DNA from 3 places in the Psychrobacillus syltrankelensis genome. Region 2 is predicted to be linked to each of the others. Evidence: riboswitches for the same ligand, from Rfam matches in the RefSeq annotation. Region 2 holds a riboswitch; each other region holds the start of a gene.
The links. A riboswitch is a leader RNA that binds a small molecule or an ion and turns the genes downstream of it on or off. The one in region 2 is predicted to bind S-adenosylmethionine.

Region 1 (7,432 bases), 110 kb from region 2:
CGATTACCAACACCGTATTCTCCACCAGTCCATCCAGTGTTAACTAAGAATACTTGTGCACCATGCTCATCAATTTGCTTTCCAAGCATTTCAGCGTAAACAGTTGCATGAAGTGGAAGGAAAGGGGAACCGAAGCAAGTTGAGAATGCTGGTTGTGGAGATGTAATTCCACGTTCAGTACCCGCTAATTTAGATGTAAATCCACTTAAGAAGTGGTACATTGCTTGTTCTTTTGTTAATTTGCTGATTGGAGGCAATACGCCAAAAGCATCAGCAGTTAAGAATACGATCGTATTTGGATGACCTGCAACAGAAGGATCCACAATATTTTCGATATTTTGAATCGGGTAAGCTGCACGTGTATTTTCTGTTAATGAATTATCAGCATAGTTTGCAACGCGAGTTTCCGCATCAACGACAACGTTTTCTAATACAGTACCAAATGTAATTGCATCATAAATTTGTGGCTCATTTTCACGAGTAAGGTCGATACATTTTGCGTAACATCCACCCTCGATATTAAATACGCCATTATCAGACCAACCGTGTTCATCATCACCGATTAACTTACGACCAGCGTCTGCAGAAAGAGTTGTTTTTCCTGTTCCAGAAAGACCGAAGAATAATGCAACATCGCCTTCTTCTCCAACGTTTGCTGAACAGTGCATAGGTAAAATGTTTTGTTCAGGAAGTAAGTAGTTCATAATAGAGAAAACAGATTTTTTCATTTCCCCAGCATATTCAGTTCCACCGATTAATACGATGCGTTTTTCCATTGAAACGATGATAAAAGTTTCTGTTTTTGTTCCATCTACTGCAGGATCTGCTTTAAAATTTGGAGCACTTATAATTGTAAAGTCAGCTGAATGGTTTGCAAGCTCTTCCTCTGATGGGCGAATAAATAATTGATGAGCAAACAAGTTATGCCATGCATATTCATTTATTACTTGAATATCAAGTCTAGAATCTTTATCAGCCCCAGCAAATCCTTTAAATACGAATAGTTCCTCTTGTTGACCAAGGTAATTCGTTACTTTTTTATATAGTGATTCGAAAATTTCAGAAGAAATTGGTTGGTTTACGGAACCCCAATCGATTTTGTCTCTAGATATAGGCTCATCAACGATGTATTTATCTTGTGGAGAACGACCTGTATATTTACCTGTTTCTGCTTTCACGGCTCCCGTAGAAGTTAAAACAGCTTCGCCTCTTGATGTTGCTTTTTCTACAAGTTGCGGTACTGATAATTGAATGTTAACATTAGCACCAGATAACAATTCGTTCAGTTCATTCACAGTATCGATTGAATTCATATTGTATATACCATCCTTTTAATTATTTTCCCTTATAAACGAGGGAGATGTCTTTCATATGTGAAATAGTATAACACATTTAACTTAATAGTCTACACTAATGAAGTGATTATTTTTATCTTTTGTGAATAAATCGTCAACAAAAATATATTGACTTCTGAAAACAACTTAAGTATGATGATAAATTGAACGGATACTCTTATCCCGAGCTGGTGGAGGGGTCAGGCCCTATGAAACCCGGCAACCTGTAATATTTGTTTTGTTACAAAGGTGCCCAACCTGAGACAAGGTGAGATTCCTTGATTGATAAGAGTGAAAGGTGCTTATGAGATTAATAGCCTTTCCTCATGTGTAAGATACGTGAGTGGAAGGTTTTTTTTATGACATCGCCCTTTATCCTTGTGTGCCAAGTCCGAAACGGCTTCAAGTTTAATCTATTTGATTGAATGGCTTGACATGGGAATGAGTACCGTATCAATTCTTGAGAGAAATCTCGCAGGATATAGGAGGAATTTTTTATGACACAACGCAGATTATTTACATCTGAATCAGTTACTGAAGGGCATCCAGATAAAATTTGTGACCAAATTTCAGATGCAATTCTTGATGCAATTCTAACAGAAGATCCAAATGCACGTGTTGCTTGTGAAACAACCGTGACAACAGGTCTTGTATTGGTTGCAGGTGAAATAACAACATCTACATATGTAGACATTCCAAAAGTAGTTCGTTCTACTATTAAAGAAATAGGATATACTCGTGCAAAATATGGTTTTGACTCTGAGACTTCAGCAGTATTAACTGCAATTGATGAACAGTCAGCTGACATTGCACAAGGGGTTGACCAAGCTTTAGAAGCTCGTGAAGGATCTATGACTGATTCGGACATTGAAGCAATTGGAGCAGGGGACCAAGGTTTAATGTTTGGTTACGCTTGTAATGAAACACCAGAACTTATGCCACTTCCAATTAGTTTAGCGCATAAATTGGCTCGCCGTTTAGCGGAAGTTCGTAAGGATGAAACGCTAGATTATTTACGTCCAGATGGTAAAACACAAGTTACAGTGGAGTATGACGAAAATAACAATCCTGTTCATATTGATACGATTGTTATCTCAACTCAACATCACCCAGAAGTTACATTAGAACAAATCCAAAAAGATTTAAAAGAAGTAGTGATCAATCCAATTGTTCCTGCTAATTTAATCGATGAAAATACAAAATACTTTATTAATCCAACTGGTCGCTTTGTAATTGGTGGACCACAAGGTGATGCAGGTTTAACAGGACGTAAAATTATCGTAGATACTTACGGTGGATATGCACGTCATGGCGGAGGAGCATTCTCTGGTAAAGATCCTACAAAAGTTGACCGTTCAGCTGCATACGCTGCTCGCTATGTTGCAAAAAATATTGTTGCAGCAGGAATCGCTGATCGTTGTGAAGTACAACTTGCATATGCAATTGGAGTAGCACAACCGGTTTCTATCGCAGTAGACACATTTGGAACTGGAAAAGTAGAAGAAGCTCAATTAGTTTCACATATCCGTGAATTATTTGACCTTCGCCCAGCAGGGATTATTAAAATGCTAGATCTTCGTCGCCCAATCTACAAACAAACTGCTGCTTACGGTCATTTTGGTCGTACAGACATCGACGCACCTTGGGAAAAAACAGATAAAGCAGAAGAGTTAAGACAAAAAGCACGACTTTAAGATAAAAAAGAGCAATCCCACAGTCAACGAGTGACTACTGGGACTGCTCTTTTTTTTACAATTAACTACCAAGATGCTTGTGAACCAATAATACCTCCTACACTCTAATGTAAAAAGTGTAGGAGGTTTATCTGTTTTTAGAAGAAATAGAAAGTATGCGCCATCTCACATAAAGTTAACTCTTTACATAGAGAAATGGTTGCTTCCACGAATAAATTGGTTGTTTTCGTAAAGGTGTTGGTTGCTTTCAGTGTAGAATCTGTAGCTTTCACCCTATAAATAGTCGCTCTATGACAGTTTTTAACTTTTTATTTTTGCAATGATTTATAATACTGACCTTTTTCCGCGTATTCTCTAATAATTCGTTGAACATCTTCTCTATCAGCATCCGTCAGTTCGCGTACAACTCTTGCTGGACTTCCCATCGCAAGAGAGTTCGGAGGAATTTTCTTTCCGGGAGTAACTAAACTTCCCGCTCCGATAAATGCACCTTCTCCAATTTCCGCACCATCTAGAATAATAGAGCCCATTCCAACTAATGCCCCTTTTCGAACAATGCAACTATGTAATGTTACTTGATGCCCGATCGTTACTTCATCTTCTAAAATAAGTGGATTGTTTGGACTTTGATGCAAACAACATAAATCTTGGACGTTCACTCTATTCCCAATTATAGTAGGAGCAACGTCCCCTCTAATTACCGTATTAAACCAAATAGTAGACTCTTGTCCGATTGTCACATCCCCTGTAATTGTGACATAATCAGCAATGAAAACAGAATCATCAATGGATGGAGTTTTTCCTTTAAATGGATATATCAATATATACACACTCCTCTTAAAATAGAATATAATTAATCGTATCAAACCAACCGTATAATGAAAACTATTTGAGCAGAATAGGAACGAATGGAAGAGGTGATGCTCATGTGGAAATGGGAAGCAGAGGGAAGACCAAAAGCAGTAATAGTAATTGTTCATAGTGCTTATGAACATCATAGAAGATACGCTTGGTTAATTGAAAAATTTAGAAGTTCAAATTGTCATATTGTAATGGGCGATTTACCTGGGCATGGTGAACATACAAAAGCTAATGAAATACATGATGAAACTTTTGATCAATACAAAGATTACATAGTACAAGCATTACAAGTTGCAGTTACATATAATCTCCCTATATTTATTCTTGGCCACGGACTTGGTGCAACATTATTAATAAAAGTAATGCACAAATTACAAATTGAATATGCGGGAGTTATATTAACTTCACCTTGGTTACAACTTAAAAAGTTACCTTCTAAATGGACAAACGCATTAGCTAAATTATCTGTTCAACAGAAGATTAATCATGATATTCAGCTTAAAGAATTAACAAGAAACTATGAAATATACAAACAATTTGTAAACGATTCTACATATCATACACTTATAACAAATGGCTGGTATAAAGAATTACAAAATCTTTTGAAAAATATTGGACAGTCAACGGACTCTATGCCTAATGTTCCAGTGTTATTAATGACGGCAGAGCGCGATAAGATTACAAATATTTCTACGGCGGCAGCTTGGCTAAAAAAACAAGAACTCACAGAGTATCAATACAAATCCTGGAAAAATTGTTTTCATGATTTATATCAAGAACCAGAAAGAGAAGAGATTTTCGCATATTCTCATTCTTTTATAAATAATGTACTAAGATCAATTGGATATATCGTTTAGGGAATGTTGTATGAAACCAAGATTATACTAGGGAATGATATTCTTTTTGGAGTATGTGAGTTTTAATATCACTTGTGGTATAATTATTCGGTTAAATCGAAATAACATTCTATTAATTGAAATAGAGAAAGTGAAGTGTAATTTACATGCAAAACCAACATATTATACGTAATTTTATAGTAGAAACACCATCGAAACCAGGTAATTTTGCTAAAGTTGCCACTGCAATTGGGATGGCTGAAGGGGATATTGGAGATATTACAACACTTAAAAGTGGAGCATTAACAACCATTCGTGATATTTCTATTACTTGTAAATCTGAATCACAATTACAAGCGGTGATTGCTAATGTTGAAGCAATTGGAAATGGTGTTAAAATCCATGCAGTAACTGATGATGTTTTAAAAGCTCATGAAGGCGGGAAAATTGCAATGAAGAGCCGACTGGATGTGCGCTCACTCGGAGATTTGCAAAGAATTTATACGCCAGGTGTTGCTAGTGTTTGTATGGAAATTGTTAATTATCCTGAAAAAGCAAATTACTTTACGTCGATAGGTAGTTCCGTAGCAATAGTAACAGACGGTACAGCTATACTAGGTTTAGGAAATATTGGTTCTGTTGCAGGAATGCCTGTAATGGAAGGGAAAGCAGTGCTACTAGATCAGTTTGTTGGTTTAAGCGGTATACCTATTTTGCTAAATACAAGTGATCCAGATGAAATCGTTGAAACGGTCAAACATATTCATCAAGGATTTGGGGCTATATTATTAGAAGATATAGGATCTCCACACTGCTTTGAAATTGAAGAGCGCTTAAAAGCAGAACTTCCTATTCCAGTTATGCATGACGACCAGCATGGTACAGCAGTAGTTGCGCTTGCCGCAATTTTATCTGCTTGTAAATCGACTGGTGTAGATGTAAAAAATGCCGTAATTGGTCAAGTCGGACTTGGAGCTGCTGGATTAGCTATTTGCCGTATGTTAATGGCCTATGGTGTAGAAGATGTCTATGGTCTGGATAGACAGGAAGCAGCACAACAAAGATTAGTAAACTATGGTGGTAAAACAATTCCTACATTAGAAGAAATGATGGAAACTTGTGATATTATTGTTGCTACTACTGGCGTATCTGGGTTAATCAAACCTGAAATGATTAGAAAAGGACAAATTATTTTAGCTTTATCCAATCCAAACCCAGAGATTCTTCCAAATGAAGCAATTGCAGCTGGAGCAGCATTTGCAGCTGACGGACGATCTGTCAACAATGTAATTGGATTCCCGGGTATTTTCAAAGGTGCATTAAATGCAGGTGCAAAAGAAATTACCTATTCCATGCTAATAGCAGCTGCACAAGCAATTGTTGGACATACAAAACCAGGTGAGTTAATACCAAACCCACTAGATCCTACTGTTCATCATCTTGTAGCAAGAGCAGTAGAAGAAGCAGCAAATAAAGAAATGAATATATAAGAAAAAGAAGATTTCGGTCACGATGCCGAAATCTTCTTTTGAAATTCTTCGTTATAATTTGTAACTTCCATCAAAGCTTTCTCTTCTAGTGGAATTCGAACGGAGAGCATCGCAAGATTAAAAAGAGTAAAGCAAATGGCTGTAAAATAAGCTTGGAACATTAACGGTAAAAGTACTATTTCGATGCATACAACAACATAATTTGGATGTTTTAGATAAAGATACGGTCCTTTAGTTACAACTTGAGCACCCGGTAAAATAATAATTTTTGTATTCCAAAAAGATCCTAAAGATCTTAAACACCAAATGCGCAATGCTTGAACAAATAAAAAAATTAGAAAGAACAATGGAAATAGAGGAGAAATACCTCGATTAAATATTAAAGCTTCTGTTATCAAACAAACAAAAAAGCTTACATGAAGTGTCACCATATACGGATAATGAGATGCACCTACCTCATAAGCACCTTGAGCAAGCATCTTTTTTTCATTTCGCTTAGCTATAAAAACTTCTGTTATTCTTTGAATGATGACCAGAAAGATAATAATGAAAAATAACATTTTAATCCCCCCAATTTAGTAAAATTGCTTCCCCGCAAAAACCAGGACCAAGAGCTACTAATAATCCTAAATCATCCTTGTGGTTTTCTTTTAGCATAAATTGTTCTAATACATAAAGCACTGTTGGAGATGACATATTCCCATGTTTTTTTAATACATCTTTTGAAATAGAAGTTTGTTTTTCTTCCAGTTTAAGCGTTTCCTCATATGCTTGTAGAACTTTTTTTCCTCCAGGATGTGCTACAAAATTTATGAGTTGATCTTTCGAAAGATTGTGCTCTGTCAAAAACTCGTCTATGAATGGTCCCAACCAGCTTGAAATGATGGAAGGAATGCTCTTAGAAAAAACAACATGTAATCCATTGTTTTTAATATTCCAACCCATCACATTTTCCGAATTTGGCATCCATTTAGACGCTGTATCTACTATATGAGGAACAGGATTATTATTGGGAAGATTAACATTATCCCCACAAACTAATACACAAGCAGCACCATCTGCAAAAAGTGATGCCCCAATTAAATTGCTTTTCGAATAATCATTCGGTTGAAAAGTGAGGCTGCATAACTCTACACAAACGACGAGTACTTTTGCGGACGGATGTGCCTTACAATAATCAAATGCCCTACTTATGCCTGCCGCTCCTCCAGCACAAC
Region 2 (7,432 bases):
TAAGTATTATTGCTTTGTCAGTAGAAGTTTTCACAAAACTATTTCGGGATGCGAATACAATAGCGCCATAGATTGGAACTAAAATATTATGATCCATGAAAAATTGTGAGAGTTGGTGTTTGTATTCGTTTAGTTGGAGTGCTGGACAAGGGTATTTTTTTATCTCTCCTGTTTCTTTTCGCTGGATTAGTTGGGACGGATTTTCTTCGAACTCTAACTCGCCGATAATATTTTTGACTTCCAAAATAATTGCACCATATGGAGTGATTAGTAAGAAATCCAGTTCGAACGCATTCTCTGCATGCAGTAGTAATTTGTGAAATACATAATATTTAAACGGCAGCTGCATTCTTTCAAGGTCATTATATACAATTTCTTCCCCAAAATCCCCTCCTTTTGTTGTACCTATTTCATTCAAAATTTTTAAATATAGTCGATGCTCCTGTGGTATTCTTTTTAATAGTTTTTCCATTGCTTCCACATGAATAGAATTTGCATAAGTTTTAGCAATCAATTTTTCTTCACCTCTAAATCAGATTAGCATGAATAATTAATTAAATCTATTAATATTCCATTCTCTTAAATAAAAAAGCAGACATGATTTCCATGCCTGCTTCTACTTATTTAACTGGTACAACTGCTCCATTCCATTTTTCCAGAATGAAATCTTGAATCTCTTTCGATTTTAAAGCTTCTACAAGTTTTTTAATAGCCGGTTTGTTTTCATCGCCTTTACGAACAGCGATAATATTAACATATGGAGATTCTTTATCTTCTAAAGCGATAGAATCTTTTAGTGGATTTAAGCCTGCGTCAATTGCATAGTTAGAGTTAATAAGAACTGCGTCGCCTTCTCCGTTTTCATAAAGCTGTACTAAAAGAGCTGCCTCATAATTTGCGTCAAACTTTAAGTTTTTAGTATTTTCAACAACGTCTTTTACTTCCGCTGTCGTTTTATCAATGCCATCTTTAAGTTTAATCAAACCTTTTGCTTCTAATAGAGATAAAATACGACCGTGGTCCGCTACAGAATTACTCATAATGATAGTAGCACCTTCTGGCAACTCTTCTAATGATTTATATTTCTTCGAGTAAACACCGATTGGTTCAATATGAATTCCACCTGCGTTTACAAAGTCATAGCCATTATCTTTAATTTGCGCTTCTAGGTAAGGTATGTGTTGGAAATAGTTAGCATCTAAATCTTTGGATTCTAAATCTTTGTTTGGCAAAATATAATCTTGGTATGTTTGAATATCAAGCTCAATGCCTTCCTTCGCCAGTATTGGTTTAACTTGCTCTAGAATTTCTGCATGCGGAACATTCGAAGCTCCTACTACTAATTTGGTACTTTCTTTCGCACCATTGCTACTATCTTTAGCACCGCAAGCAGCTAAAGCTAATAAACTTACTGCTAATAATGCTACTACTAATAATTTCTTCATTACATTTCTCTCCTTTTTATTTGTTTAATAAATATATGATCGAGTAAACTCGTAAACACCAATTATCTTTTATCGATTTTAGTTGTAATTACATCACCAATCCATTGAATTATAAATACCACAATCAAGATAAGAATGGTTGCAACTAGCGTTACATCCCCTCTATTACGTTGAAAACCGTCTAGGAATGCAAGAGTACCAAGCCCGCCAGCACCAATAATACCTGCCATCGCTGTATATCCAACTAGCGATATACAGGTAACAGTAATACCAGAAACTAATGACGGTAACGATTCAGGCAATAAAACTTTCCATATAATAGTAGAAGTTTTGGCTCCCATCGATTTAGCTGCTTCCAAAACACCTTTATCAATCTCCCGAAGTCCAATTAGTACCATTCGTGCATAAAACGGTGCTGCTCCAATTACAAGTGCTGGAAACGCAGCATTCGGGCCACGTATAGTACCTACAAGAAATTTCGTTAATGGAATCAATAAAATAATTAAAATAATAAATGGAATAGACCGAAAGATATTTACAAATGCTCCTGTAAGCCAGTTAGCAAATTTATTGGCCCACGCTTGATGTGGACTAGTTAAAAATAATAGAAGTCCGAGTGCTAAGCCAATGACAAATGTTAATAAAGTTGATATTGCTGTCATATAAAGTGTTTCTAGTGCAGCATCCCACATTTTAGGCCAATCAACATTTGGAAAAAGCGTATTAATCATTGTTGATCACCTCTGTATTAACTTTTTGCTCGTGTATGAATCGAATTCCTTCATCGATTGCTCGAGCGTCTCCGTCTAATTGAAGGATTAGTGTTCCATAAGCCCCGCTTTTAGTATGCGATATATTTCCTTGCACTATATTTACTTCTAGATCAAATTGCTTGATTAATCTGGAGAGAATTGGTTGTTCTGTTTGATCTCCAACAAAAACAAGTTTTATCAACTTCCCATTTGGATATAGCTCTCCCAAGTTTTGTATCGTCTGTTTCGCTTGGTTCGTTTCGGAGACCTGTGAAACAAATCGCTTTGTGATGGCTTGCTGTGGATTTTGGAAAACTTCTAATACATCTCCCTCTTCTACCACAAGACCATTTTCCATAACTGCTACTCGGTTACAGATTTTTTGAATGACTTGCATCTCATGGGTAATTAATACGATGGTTAACCCCAATTTTTCATTAATACTTACTAATAAATCTAAAATGGAATCAGTTGTTTCAGGATCAAGTGCAGATGTCGCTTCGTCGCAAAGCAAAACTTCTGGGCGGTTTGCTAATGCTCTTGCAATCCCAACCCGTTGCTTCTGACCACCTGATAATTGGGATGGATAATAATCTCCTCTTCCATCCAAGCCAACAAGTTCTATCAGTTCCTTCACTCGAGCAGATCGTTGTTCTTTAGGTACACCTGCTATTTCAAGTGGAAAAGCAATATTTTCTGCAACTGTTCTTGACCATAAAAGATTAAAATGTTGGAAGATCATGCTAACTTTTTGTCTTATTTGACGCAGCTTAACTTCATTTATGGAAGTAATTTCTTTATTGTTTACGATTATTTGTCCGGAAGTAGGCTTTTCTAATCCATTCAATAATCGGATCATTGTACTTTTACCAGCACCACTGTACCCAATTATCCCAAATATTTCACCTTTTTTTATGTCAAGATTTACATCATCCACGGCGACAATTGTACCTTGTTTCGTACTAAACTTTTTCGAAACATTTTTCAAACTAATCATGCAAATCCTCCTATCTTTCTATTCTTAAAAAATAAAAACCCCTTCTGCAAAAGAGCAGAAGGGGTGTACGTTATCATTCAAAATAACAGTCATCCATTCTCTCATTTCCCAAAGCAATTGCTTTGCGTGACTTGGCACCATTTCATTTTCATGACGGTTGCCGGGCTTCATAGGGCACTTCCCTCCACCTCTCTTAATAAGAGCGACACTATTTAATTGTTGTTAGTAAATCGAATTTTATCACGACATTTAGTTATCGTCAACACTTTTTATTATTTCAAATAAATAAGGTACAGACTGAAATGCGTATACTTTTTTTAGGAGTTTACCATTTTTAGCAATTAACAAACAAGGAACACTTTCAATTTCGTATTCCATTGCAAGATCTCCTAAATAATTAATATTCGCTTGTCCAATTGAGTAGTGCACCAATTCTTCTATTACGAGCATCATCTTAGAAGCTACTTGGCAAGTGCCACACATTGGCGTGTATAAATATAATAGAGAAAGGTCAGAAGCATTTTTAGCCTTCTCCCATTCTTCTCGCGACCATTCATTCACATTCATCATCCTATAGTAAAAATTCTTTTTTCACTTTAATATTAGCACGATGTAATATAGAAGCCAAAACTTTGAGTGGAGTTTTTTCTACTTCACCATTCATCGGACTAATAAATAAATGAATTGCTTCTGGATATTCTTTCCTCACTACAGAGCGAATTTGTTCACCTGATTTATCCGCATCAAGAAAAGCATAGATAGGTACGTCTTCAAAAGGACTTAACAGTTCTTCTAATTTCACATTAGAAATAGTACCATTTGTACAAATGATTTCAACGTCTTCCGCAAGAATGGTTAAAAGTCTCAGTTTATCCGATCTTCCTTCAACAAGAATTACTTTTTCACTGAACTCCATTATCTCCACTCCTCATTCATCCTATCCATTAGTATACGAAAAATCCCCAGATTATATAGTCTGATTGCACCTACAAATTCCATCAGCACCTAAAAGACTGCTATAAGCACCATAAACATGGCTATCAGCGCATAACGCAAGTCTATCAGCACCTACAAATTCCATCAGCACCTAAAACTCTGCTATAAGCACCTTAACCTTGGTTATCAGTGCATAACGCAAGTCTATCAGCACCTACAAATTCCATCAGCACCTAAAACACTGCTATAAGCACCTTAACCTTGCCTATCAGCGCATAACGCAAGTCTATCAGCACCTACAAATTCCGTCAGCACCTAAAACGCTGCTATAAGCACCTTAACCTTGGCTATCAGCGCATAACGCAAGTCTATCAGCACCTACAAATTCCATCAGCACCTAAAACACTGCTATAAGCACCTTATTCATAGTTATCAGCACATAACGCAAGTCTATCAGCACCTACAAATTCCATCAGCACCTAAAGCACTGCTATAAGCACCTTAACCTTGGCTATCAGCGCATAACGCAGGTCTATCAGCACCTACAAATTCCATCAGCACCTAAAACGCTGCTATAAGCACCTTAACCTTGGCTATCAGCGCATAACGCAAGTCTATCAGCACCTAAAACACTGCTATAAGCACCTTAACCTTGCCTATCAGCGCATAACACAAGTCTATCAGCACCTACAAATTCCATAAGCACCTAAAACGCCGCTATAAGCACCTTAACCTTGGCTATCAGCGCATAACGCAAGTCTATCAGCACCTACTCGCTGAGTCTATGAGTAAAAAACAAAAAATAGACATCCAATTAACGAGTAATTGTATGTCTATTATTAATTATATCTAGTAATACCAAATGGAACGGCGATTACTTTATTATTCTTGAATTAATTCGTCATATTGTTCTGCAGATAATAGTTCATCCATTTCTGATAAATCAGAAGGTTCTACAACGATCATCCATGCATTTTCATAAGGAGATTCGTTTACAAATTCAGGGCTATCTTCTAATTCTGAGTTAACTTCTACTACTTTTCCACTGATAGGTGCGTAAAGTTCCGATACAGTTTTTACTGATTCTACACTACCAAATGGATCTCCGGATTTAATATCGTCCCCCACTTGTGGAAGCTCTACAAATACGATATCCCCTAATTCTGATTGTGCAAAATGTGTAATACCAATGCGTACTTTACCGTCTTCTGTTTTAACCCATTCGTGCTCTTCTGAGTATTTTAATTCTTTAGGTGTGCTCATGATTTACCCCTCTCAATTAGTTATACATTCCCTTATAATATTCACATATTTCTGTATTAAAAACAAGCTACTTTATAAGCTTTTCCAAATATGTTCAAACTCTTCTTCCTTGAATCCGAGGGTTAAATGTTCTCCGTCAAATACAAGCGGTCTTTTGATAAGCATCCCATCAGAAACAAGAGTTTCAATTTGCGCTTCTTCTGTCATATTTGGTAACTTGTCCTTTAATTGTAATTCACGATATTTCGTACCGCTCGTGTTAAATAATTTCTTTAAATCTATATTAGTTGTAGCTAGAATCTCTTTAATCATTTTTTTTGATGGTGGTGCTTCTACAATATGGTTATTTTCAAATTCCACACCATTATCTCTTAACCATTTGTTTGCTTTATTGCATGTACTACATTTAGGATAACCAAAAAACTGAATCGTCATATATATCACCTTTTTTCTTTTTATCATATCATAGACTTTTAAACAGGGTGCATTAGAAAAAGACAAGTGTACTTTAAGTGCATCTTGTCTTTACCGTTTCCAGATGTAGCTAACTTTGCAGAACTTACACCTTTCCTATTTGCCTGTCGGGGCAGACATAGGCGCTTGCGGCTTTTCTTAAAAGAAAAGACAGTAAATGGATGTCGGCCGGTGAAACTAGTGTATATCCTTCTAAAAATATAATACCTGGGATTTCTGTTTCAGGTGGATGCGTTCCGCGTGGTGAGCGATGAGCCTCCTGCTGGAGTCGCCACTTTTCACTACAATCCACAGTGCAAACTGACGAACTTGCGCAGGAACACGGCAGGTTCCCCTCATCACTGCCCATAACGCATAGAAAAAAGCCGATCTGCAATTAGAATCGGCTTTCTCGAATTTATTATACGATATATTTTTCAGCATCGATTAATTTAACGGATGCCTCACGTTTTTTAAGAATTAAATTATATGGTGTATTTCGAGTTAACTTACGTAAAGCAGAGAGCATCATGCGTAAAGTATCGCCTTCAACTGATGCAATCAGTGTTTCTTTCGCCGCTTTTTCGATCTCTTCAAATGCTTCTTGGCAGAAAATTTGTGTATAAAGTAGTTTTTGATGTGCTTTTTCTAAACCATCACGGCCAATTGCTTTTTCTGTACGCAATACGGCAGATTCCATTGCAAATAAGTTATTAGCGATATTAGCGATATTCACTAGAACTTCTTGTTCAGTTTCTAGTTTTGTACCAAAACGTTGTGCAGCAAGCCCTGCAGCTAGTAGACCAATTTTCTTCGCATTTGCTACTAAAACTTTTTCTTGTGCAAGTGGCTCATCACTTACTTCTTCTGGCATCATCATTAATAGTTCTTCTTGCAAGCTTTGTGCTTTTTGAAGAAGTGGTAGCTCTCCTTTCATAGCTTTTTTCAAGAATGTACCAGGTACGATTAAACGGTTAATTTCGTTTGTTCCTTCGAAAATACGGTTAATACGTGAGTCACGATAGATGCGCTCCACTTCATATTCTTGCATAAAGCCATATCCGCCATGTAGCTGAACAGCCTCGTCAGCGATATAATCTAATACTTCTGAACCTACTACTTTATTAATAGAACATTCAATTGCGTATTCTGCGATAGAAGCTGCAATTGCTTTTCCATCTTTTTGTTCTTCTTCATTTAATTGACTCATACGATCCTCAAAATATCCAACCGTACGATAGATTAAGCTCTCTGTCGCATATAATTTAGATGCCATCGTCGCTAATTTTTGTTTTGTTAAATTAAATGAAGAAATAGGCGTTTTAAATTGTTGACGCTGATTTGAATAAGAGATCGCAAGCTCCAAAGCACGTTTAGAACCTCCAACAGTACCTACCCCTAATTTGTAGCGGCCGATGTTCAATATATTGAAGGCAATTACGTGACCGCGCCCGATTTCCCCAAGTAGGTTTTCCACTGGAATTTCTGCGTCTTGTAAAATAAGCGTGCGAGTGGAAGATGATTTAATACCCATTTTCTTCTCTTCGGCACCAACAGAAACGCCAGGAAATTCACGTTCAACAATG
Region 3 (7,432 bases), 1.5 Mb from region 2:
CAATGATCTCTGCATAATCTTCTACCATGACGCTTGCAGTTGGGTACATTCCTGCTCCAGGTCCAACTAGTGTTAGTGTACCGATATAGTTTGTATCTAGAGCGACCGCATTGTTTACTCCTTCTATTGCATATAAAGGATGGTCTGGACCCACTAGTTGCGGGCCTACGGATGCGAAGAGCTCTCCATTTTCATCTTGCTCAATTTCTGCAACATGGCGATAACGTAACCCTTCTTGTTTTGCTCTTTTTACATCTTCTAACGATATACCATCAATTCCAACTACTCGCACATCATCCCAATTTGGTTGCTTCTTAAATGCAAGTGCACTTAATATCATTAACTTCCTGAATGCATCCTGACCAGAAATATCATTATATGGATCTGCTTCTGCATAGCCAAGATCTTGTGCTTCCTTTAATGCATCATTGAATTGACATTCATTTAGTCGCATTTGAGTCAAAATGTAGTTAGAAGTACCATTTAAAATTCCTTGAATTCTTTTCACTGAATTTACTTGAAGTAAATTTTTCAACGTTTTTATAACAGGGACTCCACCAGCTGTTGTTGCTTCGTACCCAATAAATACACCTCGTGATTTTGCCCGTTCGTGAAGAGGAATACTGTATTTAGAAAACATCACTTTATTTGCCGTAATGACGTGACATCCTTTATCAATCGCTTTACATAAATAGCCATATGCCGGTTCTTCGTTCACAATAGCTTCAAATACAACTTGAAGTCCTGGAATATTAATAATATCCTCAAAATCATCTGTTACAAGTACACCAGGCGTTTGTATTCTTTCTTTCGATAAATTATTTACGAGAATAGCACTAATTTCGATGTCCAATCCCAACGACTTTTTTAGATCTTCTTTTTTTTCATTTACAATGTGATAAATTCCTTGGCCGACTGTTCCGAAACCTAGAATTGCTGCTTTTATTTTTGCCATACTTTCTCCTCCAAATGAATCTGCACAATTGAGCTTCCATATTCATAATCTAATAAAATATCGAATCGTATTTTTCGACTGACTATTTTACATATTGTAGACTATCTTTGCCCAATTAACAACAAAATTCTACCTAGAGAGGACATTTGTACTTCCTATAAGTACTTTATCAAGTGCATTTTGCAAATCTTCTACTGCTTCTAGACCTACCGACAAACGGATTAAGTCCTCTGTAACACCTGATTTCACTAAGTCTTCCTGCGTCAGTTGTTGATGAGTTGTAGAAGCAGGATGAATAATTAATGATTTCGCATCCCCAACATTTGCTACATGCGACCAAATTTCAATATTGTCAATAATATGTCGACCTGCTTCTTTTCCGCCCTTCACCCCAAAAGTTAAAATAGATCCAAAACCATTATTTAAGTATTTTTGTGCAAGATCATAAGATGGGTGATCCTCTAATCCAAGGTAGTTAACCCATTCTACCCCTTCATGATTAGATAAATATTCTGCTATTTTTTGTGCATTTTCATTGTGTTTTGGTACTCGCAAATGAAGTGTTTCTAAACCTTGTAAGAAAGAAAATGCTGCTTCCGGGCTTAAGGAAGGGCCGAAATCACGTAGCAGTTGAACACGGAGTTTAACCGCAAACGCTACGTTTGGAACATCGATTCCATATCGTAAGCCATGATAGGTTACGTCTGGTTCTGTAAATCCAGGGAATCTTTCGGAATCCCAGTTAAAATTCCCTCCATCTACAACTACTCCTCCGATTGTTGTTCCATGTCCGCCAATCCATTTTGTTGCAGAATGGATGACCACATGTGCACCATGTTTAATCGGGTTTGCACCATACGGGCTTGCAAATGTATTATCCACAAGTAAAGGTACCCCTACTTCATTTGCAATTGCAGAAACTTTCTCTACATCAAGTACATTTAAGCTTGGGTTTCCAATAATTTCAGCAAAGAATCCTTTTGTTTTGTCCGTTACTGCTGCACGGAAGTTTTCTGGATCTGTTGAATCGATAAATTTCACTGTAATACCGTAGCGTGGCAATGTATGGGCAAACAAATTAAATGTTCCACCGTATAAGTTTTCCGCTGCTATAATTTCATCTCCTGCTCCTGCAATATTCAAAATGGAAAATGCGATTGCGGCCATTCCAGAAGATAAGGCAACAGCAGCTGTTCCTCCTTCTAGTAGTGCAACTCGTTGTTCAAAGACATCTACTGTCGGGTTAGTAATACGGGAATAAATATTGCCTGCCTCTTTCAATGCGAATAGATTTTGAGCATGCTCCGTGTCACGGAATACGAAAGAAGTTGTTTTGTGAATTGGCACTGCACGTGAACCTGTAACTGGATCTGGTTGTTGACCACCGTGTAAAAGAAGTGTTTCTGGTTGGAAATTTGTCATTTTGAATTCCTCCTGTAAAGTAGTTTAGATGGACGCTTAGGGAGGCGGGAGAGGAGTGTTAGAACAAACAAAAAACCCCTCTTCGCTTAAGAAGAGGGGTGCAGTTTCGCAAGTTCCTCCTCTTATCTTCCAAATTCAGAACTTGAATTTGTAGGATTTAGCACCTTTCCAAGTTCAGAACTTGTTGGTTGCCGGGCATCGTAGGGCCTAGTCCCTCCGCCACTCTTGATAAGAGTATTAGATTTAGTTTTCCATCTTGTTACACAGTATAAGATTCTAGTAATCAATTAGTCAAGTGTTTTATTAAATAATTCTGAAACTTCTTTATTTCTCAAACGTTAAATGTAATAGAGAAATTTTTAGGGGTGTTTTAATGATAATTTGGATTATTTGTGTATTAATTATTAGTTATTTAGTTGGAGCAATTCATGGTTCGAAGGTTGCTCAATTGTTTAGTGGAGTCAATATTAAAAATGAGGGGCTAAAAAATTCAGGTGCATCAAACGCAGCAATTGTACTTGGCATGAAATACGGGATTTTGGTTGCACTAATTGATATTTTGAAAGGGGTAATCGTAATTATCGGTACCCGCTATTTCATGCAGCATTTTGCTTTATTTTCCGATGTTGAACAGGACTTATTACTATATTTAGCGGGAGCTTCGGTTATCTTAGGTCATAATTTCCCTATTTACACTCGGTTTAAAGGTGGAAAAGGAACCGCTTCTATCATCGGCATATTATTTGCTATTTATTGGCCTCTTGGACTAATTGGTCTTTTATTATTAATAGGTACAACTTTTTTAACGGACTATTTATTGATCGGTGTATTTGTTTTTTATTTTGTATTTGTGGGCGGGACTATTTGGTTTTCAGAAGGGTATGCCCCTATTGCAATTGCGAGTTTTTTATTCGTCATGGCATTTGTTTTGCATATCGAAAATTTTCGGCGTTTAGTATCTAAAGAAGAACCAAGAATTTCAGCCTTTTTAAGAAAAAAGAAGCCCTCTATGGAATGAAATGAGTGAATTGAATGAAGAAAAAAATGAGGTGGATTGTGCTTATTCCTATATTTGTCATTGCTTCTGGAGGATTTGGTGTGTGGATGCTTACGAGTAAATGGCTAGCAGAGGGTCTTGAACCTAAAGCAGATGGAACCAATGAGTATGCAATCGTGCTTGGTGCAAAAGTGAAAAAAGGAAATATCCCTTCCCTTGCATTACGTTATCGGTTAGACTCAGCGCTAAAATATGCTACGGAGAATCCACATGTGAAGCTTGTCGTATCTGGTGGACAAGGACAGGATGAAGATATTGAAGAAGCAGTCTTTATGAAGAACTTTCTCTTAGAAAAAGGGATTGCGGATAAACGACTTATTGTAGAAGATAAGTCGACCTCTACTTATGAAAATTTGCTATTTTCTCAAGAATTATTGCCCGAAAATGTGACGTCCGTGACAATAATTACAAGTGACTATCATCTACATCGGGCGAAAATGCTTGCTAAAAAAATTGACTGGGATGCCGATGTCGTGTCAGCAAAAACACCGAAAAGTGTGGAAATGAAATTGCGAATGCGTGAACGAGCCGCGCTCTTGAAGACTTATATTGTTGGGAAATGACTCCGAATTTGTTCGGAGTCATTTTTTATTTGCTTTTGATTAGTTATAAGCTGTCTCTTTACCGCTATTTTTAATGTGGTTAATGATCGATGCATAAAGTTCTGCTACGATCTGAGCACTATGACTATTTAAATGAATCCCATCTAAAGTGAGATTAAGCCCTCTTTTTTTGGATGCTCTCGTATACAGGCCCAGTTCTCTCGTTCGGTTGAGGAATGCTCTCGTAAACTGGCCGAGTTCTCTCGTTCGGTCGAGGAACGCTCTCGTATACTGGCGATTTCCTCTCGTTTTGATGGAATGCTCTCGTATATTGGCCGTGTCCTCTCGTTCGGTTGAGGAATGCTCTCGTATACTGGCGATTTCCTCTCGTTTTGATGGAATGCTCTCGTATATTGGCCGTGTCCTCTCGTTCGGTTGAGGAATGCTCTCGTATACTAGCCGTGTCCTCTCGTTCGGTTGAGGAATGCTCTCGTATACTGGCCGAGTTCTCTCGTTCGGTCGAGGAACGCTCACGTATACAGGCGATTTCCTCTCGTTTTGATGGAATGCTCTCGATATTGGACAAGTCCTCTCGTTCGAATGATGAACGCTCTCGTATTGGACGAGTCCTCTCGTTCGGTTGAGGAGTGCTCTCGTATAATGGCCACGTCCTCTCGTTCAAAAGGAATGCTCTCGCATCTGTAGGGGTTACTTTAGAAAAGTAAAGATTTTAATTTGATTAGGAAATAAAAGGCTTCCTTTGAATGGAAGCCTTTTTAGTATCAATCTTTTTTCGTGTGGTAGCCATTGTCACCATAAGGCTGTAATTTTTCCATCCATTTACCCAATAGTTTTTCTAATTCTTTCTTTTCGTCTACGTATTGATTTTCTGAGTTTTTCAGTATCTCCACCTGTTCTATTTCAAATGCGTCTTTGCCAAATTTTTTCCACTCTTCTTGGAGTATTCGGTTTGTATGAGTACCTGTTTCTAACGTGAATTTCGTTCCGTTTAATGTTTTGAAGTTACGTGTAGATGCGACGAATTTTTTGCCGTTTTGTTTATTAGTGATAACATAAATACCGCCTTCAATTTTTACCTCTCTGTATTCTTGTTTAAGTTCTTTTTTTCGATCCATTTTTCTCCACCCTCTACTATCTATCGCCTTGACGAGATTATATTTTTTTCATGACTGAATGAAGTTAATTTTTCACCCAGTACGCACTACCATCATCTTTTCTGCCTAGAAATCCATACTCAATTAGATAGCGTCTTATTGTGACAAAATCAGCATATAAATCTTTTAGTATTGAATTTATTTCTTTTTCACTATATGTTTTTTCTAGTTCAAATCGTTTGATGATTACATACAATGTTGCTAATTTTAGCTTTTCTTTTTTCGGAAACTTTGATAGTGGCCCATCGACGCCTTCAGGGAAAAATTTCTTTTCTACTTCTTCTAGCTCTTCTTTAGTTATTTTGTATTGATCAACTTTCATTTGTATTAGTCCTCTACTCTATTTTTTTACCCAGTATGCACTGCCATCGTCTTTTCTATTTAAAAACCCATACTCAATTAGATAACGTCTTAATGTGACAAAGTCAGCATATATATTTTTTAGTATTGCATTTATTTCTTTTTCACTATATGTCTTTTCTTGCTCAAATCGTTTGATGATGACACGCAAAGTTGCTAGTTTTTGCTTTTCCTTTTTCGGAAACTTTAGTATTGGTCCATCCACGCCTTCAGGGAAAAATTTCTTTTCTACTTCTTGCTGCTCTTCTGCTGTTATATTGTATCGATCGTCTACCATAGTGGCTGTTTTGTGGAGAGGTAGGAATGTGGGAGCGTGATCATCTTTTTGCTTCAATAACTCCATCATTGTTAAGAACATTTTTGCTTGTCGCTCTTTTTCCTTCAATACAAAACGATGGTTCCGTATAGTAGAACTGGTACCGATATTCAGTTCTGTTTGAATTTCTGCATCACTTTTACCGTCATAAAATAAACGGAGCAAGCTATTTTGATGATCGGTTAATCCCGTAAGTTTTTTATTTAGCCCAATTAGATAATGAAATACAGATCCATGCTCCATCACGATATGTCGTTTCATATAACGTTCCGCTTCAAACAATAAACTTTCAGCAGGATAAATAATTCCTTTTTCAATTTTTTCTCCACATAATAGACAAACAAAAAATTCCTTTTCTTCTATATATCCTGCCTTTAATTGTTCTGTATTCGCATTCCAAAATAATTCTGATATTTCCACTAACCAAACACACCCTTTATTTGTTTGTTGATTTACTAACATATTAAACAATTGTCTAAGAATAGTCAATTGTAAAATTTTAGTTGCAATATATCAGAAAATAATGAACAATGGGAATGAGAACGTTTCGAATTTCGAAGAAACGACCGGGAGGAGAATAAACTTGGTAACATTTAAAGATTACGAATACAAACGACCAAATTTGGAAGAAGACAAAGTAAAGTTCCATGAGGCTTTATCAAAGTTTAAGGAAGCATCTTCAGTAGTGGAGCAAAGTACCGCAATTGCAGAATTAAATGCACTTCGCAATGATTTTTCAACACAAGCTAATTTGGTATATATTCGCGCATCAATCGATACGAATGATGAATATTATCAAAAAGAACGAGATTACTTTGATGAAGTAGGTCCAGAAGTTGAAGAACTCGTAACGGAATATTACAAAGCACTTGTCGCTTCTCCTTTCCGTAATGAATTAGAAGAAAAATGGGGTAGCCAGTTATTTGATCTAGCTGACTTTCAGATTAAAGCCTTTTCTTCCGATGTGATATCTCTTATGCAGAAGGAAAACAAATTGGCCTCTGATTATTCTAAACTTGTCGCTTCCGCACAAGTGGAGTTTAACGGCGAAACATTAACGCTTGCACAGCTTGGACCATATGGTGAATCAACTGATCGAGAAGTCCGAAAGAAAGCAACGGAAGCAAGATTTAATTTCTTCCAGGAGCATGAGGCAAGGTTCGATGATATTTATGATCAACTTGTAAATGTCCGCCATGAAATTGCAACTAAATTAGGATATGAAAATTTTGTGGAGCTTGGATATATTCGTATGAATCGTATCGATTACAATGCGGAGATGGTAAAGAAATTCCGTGATCAAGTACGTGATTTTATCGTTCCAGTCGCTACAAAATTATACGAGCGACAAGCGAAGCGTATCGGGCTAGATGAACTAAAGTTTTATGATGAATCGCTTAAATTCTTAAGTGGAAATGCTACACCACAAGGATCTCCTGAGTGGATTGTGGATAATGGTAAGAAGATGTATGAAGAGTTGTCACCAGAAACTGCAGAATTCTTCCAGTTTATGATAGATCGTGATTTGATGGATCTAGTAGCCAAGAAAGGGAAAGAATCTGGAGGTTATTGTACTTTTATCGACAATTATGACTCACCGTATAT

Region 1: another riboswitch for S-adenosylmethionine. It lies ahead of metK (methionine adenosyltransferase); the one in region 2 lies ahead of ACTSKG_RS19015 (methionine ABC transporter ATP-binding protein).
Region 3: another riboswitch for S-adenosylmethionine. It lies ahead of ACTSKG_RS11325 (O-acetylhomoserine aminocarboxypropyltransferase/cysteine synthase family protein); the one in region 2 lies ahead of ACTSKG_RS19015 (methionine ABC transporter ATP-binding protein).

What each region holds. Positions count from the first base shown of each region.
Region 1 covers NZ_CM144227.1:49,248-56,679, forward strand. The annotation lists gene pckA (phosphoenolpyruvate carboxykinase (ATP)) at 1-1,313, opposite strand, end outside; SAM riboswitch class I at 1,510-1,626, shown strand; gene metK (methionine adenosyltransferase) at 1,832-3,028, shown strand; gene ACTSKG_RS00340 (gamma carbonic anhydrase) at 3,337-3,849, opposite strand; gene ACTSKG_RS00345 (alpha/beta hydrolase) at 3,955-4,746, shown strand; gene ACTSKG_RS00350 (NAD-dependent malic enzyme) at 4,893-6,215, shown strand; gene ACTSKG_RS00355 (isoprenylcysteine carboxyl methyltransferase family protein) at 6,233-6,775, opposite strand; gene ACTSKG_RS00360 (type III polyketide synthase) at 6,777-7,432, opposite strand, start outside.
Region 2 covers NZ_CM144227.1:3,853,276-3,860,707, reverse strand. The annotation lists gene ACTSKG_RS19030 (nuclease-related domain-containing protein) at 1-514, opposite strand, end outside; gene ACTSKG_RS19025 (MetQ/NlpA family ABC transporter substrate-binding protein) at 621-1,445, opposite strand; gene ACTSKG_RS19020 (methionine ABC transporter permease) at 1,508-2,176, opposite strand; gene ACTSKG_RS19015 (methionine ABC transporter ATP-binding protein) at 2,169-3,194, opposite strand; SAM riboswitch class I at 3,293-3,397, opposite strand; gene ACTSKG_RS19010 (thioredoxin family protein) at 3,444-3,755, opposite strand; gene ACTSKG_RS19005 (toprim domain-containing protein) at 3,766-4,110, opposite strand; gene gcvH (glycine cleavage system protein GcvH) at 5,013-5,393, opposite strand; gene ACTSKG_RS18995 (arsenate reductase family protein) at 5,466-5,828, opposite strand; gene ACTSKG_RS18990 (acyl-CoA dehydrogenase family protein) at 6,268-7,432, opposite strand, start outside.
Region 3 covers NZ_CM144227.1:2,358,452-2,365,883, forward strand. The annotation lists gene ACTSKG_RS11320 (homoserine dehydrogenase) at 1-955, opposite strand, end outside; gene ACTSKG_RS11325 (O-acetylhomoserine aminocarboxypropyltransferase/cysteine synthase family protein) at 1,085-2,377, opposite strand; SAM riboswitch class I at 2,497-2,612, opposite strand; gene ACTSKG_RS11330 (glycerol-3-phosphate acyltransferase) at 2,751-3,395, shown strand; gene ACTSKG_RS11335 (YdcF family protein) at 3,410-3,997, shown strand; gene ACTSKG_RS11340 (GIY-YIG nuclease family protein) at 4,759-5,112, opposite strand; partial or broken gene ACTSKG_RS11345 (DUF2087 domain-containing protein) at 5,177-5,464, opposite strand; gene ACTSKG_RS11350 (DUF2087 domain-containing protein) at 5,492-6,289, opposite strand; gene ACTSKG_RS11355 (M3 family oligoendopeptidase) at 6,411-7,432, shown strand, end outside.